DNA from 3 places in the Streptomyces sp. NPDC005774 genome. Region 3 is predicted to be linked to each of the others. Evidence: riboswitches for the same ligand, from Rfam matches in the RefSeq annotation. Region 3 holds a riboswitch; each other region holds the start of a gene.
What was found. Region 3 has a riboswitch for cobalamin ahead of ACFYQA_RS16690 (energy-coupling factor ABC transporter permease). Riboswitches for the same ligand answer to the same signal wherever they lie in the genome.
Positions count from the first base shown of each region.

Region 1: it holds a riboswitch for cobalamin, as region 3 does, so the genes downstream of both, ACFYQA_RS06850 (cobalamin biosynthesis protein) here and ACFYQA_RS16690 (energy-coupling factor ABC transporter permease) in region 3, are expected to answer to the same signal.
Region 2: it holds a riboswitch for cobalamin, as region 3 does, so the genes downstream of both, cobN (cobaltochelatase subunit CobN) here and ACFYQA_RS16690 (energy-coupling factor ABC transporter permease) in region 3, are expected to answer to the same signal.

Region 1 covers NZ_JBIAIV010000005.1:63,438-66,704, reverse strand. The annotation lists gene ACFYQA_RS06855 (cobyric acid synthase) at 1-1,014, opposite strand, end outside; gene ACFYQA_RS06850 (cobalamin biosynthesis protein) at 1,047-2,033, opposite strand; cobalamin riboswitch at 2,158-2,289, opposite strand; gene ACFYQA_RS06845 (hypothetical protein) at 2,591-2,812, opposite strand; gene ACFYQA_RS06840 (anion permease) at 2,893-3,267, opposite strand, start outside.
Region 2 covers NZ_JBIAIV010000029.1:68,624-71,890, reverse strand. The annotation lists gene ACFYQA_RS24530 (precorrin-8X methylmutase) at 1-395, opposite strand, end outside; gene cobG (precorrin-3B synthase) at 392-1,699, opposite strand; cobalamin riboswitch at 1,753-1,900, shown strand; gene cobN (cobaltochelatase subunit CobN) at 1,930-3,267, shown strand, end outside.
Region 3 covers NZ_JBIAIV010000015.1:148,814-152,080, reverse strand. The annotation lists gene ACFYQA_RS16695 (ABC transporter substrate-binding protein) at 1-1,448, opposite strand, end outside; cobalamin riboswitch at 1,698-1,906, shown strand; gene ACFYQA_RS16690 (energy-coupling factor ABC transporter permease) at 1,936-2,712, shown strand; gene ACFYQA_RS16685 (energy-coupling factor ABC transporter substrate-binding protein) at 2,712-3,101, shown strand; gene cbiQ (cobalt ECF transporter T component CbiQ) at 3,108-3,267, shown strand, end outside.

The DNA of each region.
Region 1 (3,267 bases), on a different contig from region 3:
CACGGGCCGCCCCTCGGCCGCCCGCCGCTTCAGCGCGTCCGCGAGCCCGCGCTCCCGCAGCCACTGAAGCGCCCGTACGGTGCCGCGCGTGCCCGGCACCACCACGAGGTCGGCGTCGGCCAGTTCCTCGGGCCGGTCCACGAAACGGACCACGACACCCGGTTCCGCGGCCAGCGCGTCCACGTCCGTGAAGTTGGACATCAGCGGCACTGCGCACACGGCGACCCGCAGCACGTCCTCGCCGAGCGGCGCGGCGACCGCGGACTCCCGTACGGCACCCCGCAGGGACACCGCCAGCCCGTCCTCCTCGTCGATGCCGAGCCCGTGCCGGAAGGGCAGTACGCCGTACGTGTGCCGTCCGGTCAGACCGTGCAGCATGTCCAGTCCCGGCTCCAGCAGCGACACATCGCCCCGGAACTTGTTCACCAGGAAACCGGCGACCAGCTCCTGGTCCTCGCGCGACAGCAGCGCGACCGTGCCGAAGAAGGAGGCGAAGACCCCGCCGCGGTCGATGTCGCCGACGACGAGGACGGGGAGCGAGGCGTTCCGGGCGATCCCCATGTTGACGATGTCGGTGCGCCGCAGATTGATCTCGGCCGGACTGCCGGCCCCTTCGCAGATCACCGCGTCGTACGTGGCCCGCAGCTGCGCGAGGGAGTCCAGCACCGTGCCCAGGAGCTGTTGTTGCCGCCCGCCGTGGTAGCCGCGCGCGCTCAGCTCACCGACCGGCCTGCCCAGCAGCACGACCTGGCTGCTCCGCTCCCCGCCCGGCTTGAGCAGTACCGGATTCATCAGCGCGGTCGGCTCGATGCGGCAGGCCTGGGCCTGCATGGCCTGCGCCCGCCCGATCTCGGCGCCCTCCCGCGTGACGAACGAGTTCAGCGACATGTTCTGCGCCTTGAACGGCGCGACCTTGACGCCCTGCCGCGCCAGCCACCGGCAGATCCCGGCGGTCACCACACTCTTGCCGGCGTCCGACGTCGTGCCGGCCACCAGCAGCCCGCCGCCCGTCATACGGTCCGGCATACCGCCCGTCGTACGGTCCGTCATGACGTGCACCCCTTCCCGCGCCCCTTGGGGACGGCCCGCGCAACGGCTCGTACGCCGATGCGCGCGGCGACGCCGACGCCGAGTGCCAGCCGGCCGACGCGCTCCGAGAGCCGTACCGCGCGGTCGATGTCCGCCACGGTCACGGCCCGGCCGCCGCCGTTGAGGACGGGCCGGTGCTCGACCCGCCCGGCGTAGGACAGCGATCCGCCGAGCCGCACACCGAGCGCGCCCGCGAAGGACGCCTCCACGGGCCCGGCGTTGGGACTCGGATGCTTCGCGGCATCCGCGCGCCACGCCAGGACGGCACCCCGCGGATCCGGCCCGGCGACCGCGGCGAGTACGGCGGTCAGCCGCGCCCCGGGCCACCCGGCGACGTCGTCGAGGCGCGCGGAGGCCCAGCCGTACCGCAGATGGCGGGGGGACTTGTGGCCGACCATGGCGTCCAGGGTGTTGACGGCCCGGAACCCGAGCAGCCCCGGCACACCGGCGACGGCACCCCACACCAGGGCGCCCACCACGGCGTCGGAGGTGTTCTCGGCGACGGACTCCACGACCGCGCGGGCGATCCCTTCGGCGTCCAGCGCATGCGGGTCCCGCCCGCACAGGTGCGGCAGCCGCGCCCGCGCCGCCTCGATTCCTTCGGCGGTCCCGGATTCCAGGGCGCGCCCGATGGCGCGGGCCTCCCGGGCCAGCGACGTCCCTCCGACGACGGCCCAGGTGGCCGCGCCGGTCAGGGCGACGGAGGCGGCGGGGGAGGACCGTACGAGGCGGGCGGCCAGGCTGCCCAGAGCGACGGCTCCGCCCACGCAGACGGCGGTGTGCAGCACGCCCCGGCCCCGGTCGTCCTGCCACAGAACCCGTTCCACGGCAGCCGCGGCCCGCCCGAAAGCGGCGACCGGATGCCCTCGGCGGGGATCGCCGAGAAGCAGGTCACCGAGGAGGCCGGCAGCGGCGCCGTACGCGAACTCGCGATCGGCACCCATGGGTTCAGCCGGTGAGGGATCCGGTGGGAGTGGCCGCCCCGAACCGGGGCGGAGCATCGCTGGTCGACCTCAACAGGCAGCCGGGCATGGCGGTATGTCCTCACTCAGGGTGTCCACGCCCTGGTTCGACGAGACCGGCGGTGGGAGTTCCTGGCTCCCGGGGTCGTTCACCCCGGTGACAGTGGCGGGACCGCGCCGGATTCGCACCGGCTTCCTCTCCTGCCGCCGTAATGGCTCCGGCAGTTCACCACGGTCCGGAAGAACCGTCAACTTGCCTTTGACCTGCGAGGCTGAAGTGTGCTGAGACCCACAGAGAGGTTCCGGAGGGTGATCGGAGAGTGAACCGCGGGCAAGGGGTTCCGCGGTGGGACGGGCGGCGCGGAAACGGCCCGGCGGCGGGCGGTCCGGGACCGGCGGGCGGGTGGTCCGGGAACACGAAACGGGCGGTACGGAGGCAACGTGCCCCGCACCGCCCGCCGGGCGGGCGGACGACATGACCCGGACCGGGACGCCGGCCCGGATCCTGCCCCGGAATCAGGCAGCCGTCAGGCCATGAATCAGGCCATGATCATGTAGATCCCGTACGCCACCGCCGCCACGCAGGCCGCGAAGCAGGCGTAGGCGCCGGTGACCGCCAGGGCCGCGGACTCGCCCTGGGCGGCGGCCCGTTCACGGCGGGACAGGCCGGTGATGCCCAGGGTGAACAGGGCCACCAGGGCCACGGTGACCACGAGGCTGACGCCGAAGACGGAACCGAGGGCCGCCCAGTCGATCTTCATGGTGCTCTTCTCCTACGTGTCTTCCTACGTGTCTTCCTGCGTGTCTTCCTGCGGGGTCTGCTGCGTGTCTTCCCGCGGGGTCAGACCGCGGTCCTGGCCGGAGGGACCGCCGGATCGACGGGAGCCGGGATGGTGGCCGAGAGGTCCTCGGCCACGGGGCCCGCCGGAGGGGTGGCCACGGCGGCCATGGCCGCGGTCACGACGCCGCTCTGCTCCTTGTCGGTGTCTTCGGGGCCGGCGGTGTCGTTGACGTTGGTGTGGTCGACGACCTCGCGCCGGGAGATCTTCCAGATCGCCGCGCTGGAGGCGATCAGGAAGACCGCGACGAGAGCGGTGCCCCAGCTGCCGAAGCCGCAGACCCACTCGGCGACCGCCGCGGCCAGGGCCGCCGCCGGCAGCGTCAGGCCCCAGGCGACGAACATCCGGGTGGCCGTCGACCAGCGGACCACGCCGCC
Region 2 (3,267 bases), on a different contig from region 3:
GCGGCGCTGCGGGTGGTGCCGAGCTTCGCCGCCAGCTCCGGGACGGCCGGGTCGGAGAGGGTGCACAGTACGTCGTTGCCGGCGGGCAGCCGCTTGCGGGTCACGCCGCTGGCGACCATCTGCACATCGCAGAGGATCGGAGCCCCGCCGCGCAGGGCCTCGCGTGCGCGGGCCACCACACCGGGTGTGTGACCTATGTCGCGGACGAGGTCGACCATGCCGCAGGCGTGGATCATCCGGACCGCGACCTGGCTGACGTCGGCGGGCAGGGCCGCGAGGTCCGCCTCCGCGCGGATGGTGGCGAAGGACCGGCGGTAGATGGCCGCCCCGTCCTTCTCGTAGTCGTAGGGGGTCACGGTGCTCTTCTCGCTGCTCTCGGTCGTCGTACGGCTCATGAGGTGAGGGCCGCCAGGGCGGCGGCGAGGTGGGAGGGATCGTCCAGGGCGGCGGTACGCTCCGGCCGCTCCCGGGCGGCCATGCCGATCCGGTAGCCGCCCTCCGGGGCGGCGACCACGTCGATCCGGTCGCCGCGGGGGTGGCCGCAGCGCCGCTCGCAGCCGGACCAGTACAACGGCAGGGGGGAGCGGCCCGCGTCGGCGAGGGCGGCGGTTGCGTCCGCCCGCACGTCGGAACGCGACTTTGCGCACCCCGGCCTGCCGATGCAGGCACCGACGCGCAGCCAGGGGGAGGAGGAGTCGGTGACCAGGCCGGTGCCGGAGAGACGGGTCAGTGTGTCGGCCGCTGTCGCCGCGCTCGTCCCGGGAGCGGGGACGACAATGCCGCGCCACGGTGTCAGGCGCAGTTCGCCCGACCGGACTTCGGCGGCCACCCGGGTCACGGTCCGCCATTGACGGGACGTGAGACGGCCCAGGGGCACATGGACGGACAAGGCCGCCCCGGCCACCCCCGGAGGCGGTCCCTCCGCTGTGGCGCGGTCGTGCGGCGCCGGAACGCAGCCGATGCCCGCACCGGTCAGACGGGACCGGATCAGACGAGTCAACTCCCCGGAGGGAAGGCTCAGTTCGTCGACGCGCCAGACCTGCGCCCCGGTCTCCCGCAACACGTCGAGGAACGCCTCGGCGGCGAGCAGGGCGGCCCGGGGCGCTTCGTCCCCGGACACCCGCAGGGCCTGCTCCGCCGAGCCCACGGCGAGCAGGGCGCCGTCGCCGGCGAGCGCACGCACGGTCACATCGGCGCCGAGCCCGGCGACATCGCCCCGCCCGTCGTCGAGCGCGAACAGGAACCGCCCGGACAGCGCCCGCGCCGCTTCACTCGCGCACAGTGACCCGTCCAGGGCCGACAACCACGACCGCACATCCCGGACACCCCGTCCGTCGAGGCCGGACAGCGGCGAGGCGACGATGTTGCGTGCCCGTTCGTGCCCACGTGAGGGGAGCAGTCCGACGGCGTCCAGCAGTTCGGCGAGCCGGGCGCCGCAGTCGTCGCGCAGTCCACGCAGTTGCACATTGCCGCGCGAGGTCAGATGCAGTTCACCGTCGCCCAGCCGGTCCGCCGCGTCCGCCAGTGCCTCGGCCTGCGGCACGGCGAGCACCCCGCCGGGCACCCGGACCCGGGCCAGCGCACCGTCGTCGGCCGTGTGCAGCCGCAACGACCCCGGGCAGGCGTCACCGCGGTCCCGGGAGACCGCTGTGGCCTGGGACGACGGGGGGAGGGGAGCCGTGGACATGGCGGCGAGCATACAGATCGGCACCCCGCAGCCAAGTCCTGCCCTCTTGCCCCGACCCGTACTATGTCTCTCGGCGGATCATCAGATCCGCCATCGCCATGACGGCGACATGGAGGAAGCCCGGTGCGAATCCGGCGCGGTCCCGCCACTGTGAGTCAGGCCACCACGAGGCCGGACGAGTCAGGAACTCCAGCCGTCTTGTACCACCCGGGGCGCGGATCCCGAGGAAGGCCGGCCGACGCATGCCGCATTCGTCCGGGGAGCGCTCGACGCACCCCCGCATCCTGCTCCTGTCGACGTCCGACACGGATCTGCTCAGCGCCCGCGCGGCCGACGGCCCGGTGCCCTACCGCTTCGCGAACCCCTCCCGCCTCCCGCTCGACGACCTGCCCGCACTCCTCGACGGCATCGGCCTGGTCGTCGTACGCCTCCTCGGCGGACTGCGCGCCTGGGAGGACGGCCTCGACCTGCTGCTCGCCGACGGCCGCCCGGTCGTCGTCCTCACCGGTGAACAGGCCCCCGACGCCCAGCTGATGGCCGCCTCCACGGTCCCCGTCGGCCTCGCCGCCGAGGCGCATGCCTACCTCGCCCACGGCGGGCCCGCCAACCTCGAGCAGCTCGCCCGCTTCCTGTCCGACACGGTCCTGCTCACCGGCCACGGCTTCGAGGCGCCCGCGCCCGCGCCCACCTGGGGGCCGCTGGAGCGCACACCCCGTGAGGGCACCGACGGCCCGACCGTCGCCGTGCTCTACTACCGCGCCCACCACATGAGCGGCAACACCGCCTTCGTCCACGCCCTGTGCGACGCCGTCGAGAACGCGGGCGGGCGGCCCCTGCCGCTGTACGTGGCCTCCCTGCGCGCTCCGGAATCCGAACTGATCGAGGAGCTGCGCGCGGCGGACGTCATCGTCACGACCGTCCTCGCGGCCGGCGGCACCAAGCCCGCCGAGGCGTCCGCCGGCGGCGACGACGAGTCCTGGGACGCGGGCGCGCTCACCACCCTGGACGTGCCGATCCTCCAGGCCCTGTGCCTGACCGGCTCCCGCACCGCCTGGGAGGAGAGCAGCGAGGGTGTCTCCCCGCTGGACGCCGCGAGCCAGATCGCCGTGCCCGAGTTCGACGGCCGCCTGATCACCGTGCCGTTCTCCTTCAAGGAGATCGACGCCGACGGCCTCCCGGCCTACGTCGCCGACCCCGAGCGCGCCGCCCGCGTGGCCGGCATCGCCGTGCGCCACGCCCGCCTGCGGCACATCCCGGCCGCCGACAAGCGCCTGGCCCTCGTCCTGTCCGCCTACCCGACCAAGCACTCCCGCATCGGCAACGCGGTCGGTCTGGACACCCCCGCCAGCGCGGTGGCCCTCCTGCGCCGGCTGCGGGACGAGGGGTACGACTTCGGCGACACCGACGTCCCCGGACTGGCCTCGGGGGACGGCGACGAACTGATCCGCGCGCTGATCGAGGCGGGCGGGCACGACCAGGACTGGCTCACCGAGGAACAGCTCGCCCGCAACCCGGTGCGCGTCCCGGCCGCCGACTACAAGCGCTGGTACGCCACCCTCCCCGGGGAACTGCGCACGGCC
Region 3 (3,267 bases):
GCGCGCTGGAGGTCGTCGTAGGCGGCCTTGCGGTCCTCGGGGTCCTGGCTGCGGCGGCCGGTGTCGAGGGCCTTGTCGACGGCGGGGTTGTCGTAGTGGGGCATGTTGTTGAAGCCGTCGCCGGCGAGGGAGGAGTGCAGCAGGGTGTAGAGGCCGAAGTCGGGGTCGCCGGTGCTGCCGAAGCCGGCGAGGACGGCGTCCTTGCCCATCCGGGGTTCGATGACCTCCCAGGTGGCGCCCTCGACCTTGACGTCGATGCCGGCCTTCTTGGCGTCGGAGGCGTAGGCGAGGGCGTGGTCCTGGCGGACCTTGTCGCCGGAGGGGTAGTAGAGGGTGAACGTGGCGCGGGCGCCGTCCTTGGCCCGGATGCCGTCCTTGCCGGACTTCCAGCCGTCGCGGTCGAGGATCTTCTCGGCCTCGGCGAGGTCTTGGGGGCGTTCGACGTCCTTGGTGTACCAGGGGTCGTCGAGGGGCAGCGGCCCGTAGGCGGGGCGGCCGGCGCCGTCGAGGATCTTGTCGACCATGGCCTTGCGGTCCACGGCGAGGTCGAGGGCGCGGCGGATCGCGGTGTCGCCGGTGACCTTGTTCGCGGTGGGGAGGGTGACGGCGCGGAAGTCGTAGGTGGTGGCCTGGTACGTCGTGCGGTCGTCGTCGTTCTTGAAGGTGGCGGCGAGGTTGGGCGGGAGGGTCGCGCCGTCGAGGTCGCCGGAACGCAGCCGGGTGGCGCGGACGTCGTCGTCGGCGATGATCGCCATGGTGAGCTTCTTCACCTTCGGTGCGCCGCCCCAGTAGTCCGGGTTCGCCTTGAAGGTGAGCTTCTCGCCCTTGCTCCAGCCGGTGAGGACGTACGGTCCGGTGCCGATCGGCTCGGTGTTGAAGGCGCCGGTGTTGGGGTCCTGCTTGCCCGCGATATGTTCGGGGACGACGGGCAGCACCGTGCGGGCGGCGAAGGCCGCGTAGGGGTACTTGAGGGTGAAGACGACCTTGTCGTCGCCGTCCGCCCGGACCTCCTTGACGGCGTCGAGTTCGCTCTTGGCGGCGTTGTTGGTCTTGTCGTCGAGGATCGTGCGGTACGTGTAGACGACGTCTTCGGCGGTGAGGGGTTCGCCGTCGCTGAACTCGACGCCCGGGCGCAGGGTGTAGGTGTAGGTGCGGCCGTCGTCGCCGATCTCGGGCAGGGCCTTCGCCAGCGCGGGCTTCAGTTTCAGGTCGGCGTCGCGGGCGAGCAGCCCGTCGAAGACCTTGGAGTTGCCGTCCTTGCCGTAGCCGAGCAGGGGGCTCAGGGTGTCGGGTTCGTTGGGGACCCCGATCACCACGGACTCGGCGGACCCGCCGCCGCCCGTGCCGGCGTCCGAGCCGCCGGTCGGCGCCGAGCAGGCGGCGGCCAGCGAGAACGCGGCGGCCGTGGCCGCCGCGCCGGTGGTACGCCGTATTCGTCGGGTCGTCATCGAATCTCACACCTCTGCTGACTGGAATTCTTTATTGCATATTAATTGCAGCAAGGTTCTGCCCAGGGCCCCGGCCCCCCATGCCGACGCTTCGGCGCGCGGTGGCCGCCCGGGCGGGCGGCGCATGTGTGACCGCCGCCCCACCTGCGCACCCCCGCCGTCGAGGCCGCGGGTGTGCGCCGGGAGACGAGCTGCGGAACGCCGTCCGCGCGCCCCCGGCACCCGCTTGTCACCGGGCCGGGTCCGGGTCTACTGTCGCCACGCCTTGGTGAACGGGAAATCCGGTGCGATACCGGTGCGGCCCTCGCCACTGTGATCGGGAAGTCCGGCTCCGGCCCCTGGTCCTGTCCCCGACAGGACCGACGGGCAGCCACTGGGTCCACCTGGGACCCGGGAAGGCGGAGCTCGGGCGGTGGTACCCGTCAGCCAGGAGACCGGCCAAGGCGCGTCAACCATCCACGAGGTGCTGGAGAGGGTCTGCTGAGCCATGCACATTGCCGAAGGTTTTCTGCCACCGGCGCACGCGGTCGCCTGGGGCGTCGCGGCTACGCCGTTCGTCGTCCACGGAGCCCGGTCGCTCATCCGTGAAGTCAGGGAACATCCCGAGAGCACGCTGCTGCTCGGCGCCTCGGGAGCGTTCACCTTCGTTCTGTCCGCGCTGAAACTGCCCTCGGTGACCGGGAGTTGCTCCCACCCCACCGGCACCGGGCTGGGCGCCATCCTGTTCCGGCCGCCGATCATGGCGGTGCTGGGCACCATCACCCTGCTGTTCCAGGCCCTGTTGCTGGCCCACGGCGGGCTGACCACGCTGGGCGCCAATGTCTTCTCGATGGCGATCGTCGGGCCGTGGGCGGGGTACGGCGTGTACCGGCTGGCGCGGCGGTCCGGGGCACCGCTGATGGCGGCGGTGTTCTGCGGCGCGTTCGTCGCCGACCTGTCCACGTACTGCGTCACCAGTGTGCAGCTGGCGCTCGCCTTCCCCGACCCGGGGAGTGGATTCCCGGGTGCGCTCGGGAAGTTCGGCTCCATCTTCGCCGTCACGCAGATCCCGCTCGCGGTGAGCGAGGGGCTGCTGACCGTCCTGGTGATGCGCCTGCTGGTGCAGTCCAGCAAGAGCGAACTGACCCGTCTCGGCGTGCTGCTGACCGGCAAGCGGACCGCGTCGGCAACGGCGGGGGCGGAAACGACGGGAACGGAGAAGGAGCCGGAGATGAAGCAGACGGCGGGTACGACGGGGACGACCGGTACCGGGACGGTGGCGTGATGACCAGGAACGCGAAGATCAACACCCTGCTGCTGCTCGCCGTGGCCGCGCTCGCGGTGCTGCCGCTGGCGCTCGGGCTCGGGGACCACAAGGAGGAGCCGTTCGCCGGTGCGGACGGCGAGGCGGAGGCCGCCATCACCGAGCTCGAACCGGACTACGAGCCGTGGTTCTCGCCGCTGTACGAACCTCCGTCCGGCGAGATCGAGTCGGGGCTCTTCGCCCTCCAGGCCGCCGTCGGTGCGGGGGTCCTGGCGTACTACTTCGGGGTGCAGCGCGGGCGCCGACAGGGTGAGGAACGGGCACGGCAGCAGGAGCCGGCGCCCGGTACCGGCTCGGACGCCGGCACGGGCCGCCCCGGCGAGGCGGTCTCCCCCGGTCCCCGGGCCTGATCGCGCGTGCTGCCGATCGACGCGGCGGCGCACAGCAGTCGCTGGCGCCGCCGTCATCCCGTGGACAAGGCGGTACTCGGGCTGGGGCTCACCGTGCTGGCGGTCTCGCTACCACCGTGGCCGGGCGCGGCCCTGGTGCTGGTGACCGCGCTCGCGGTGCTGCTGG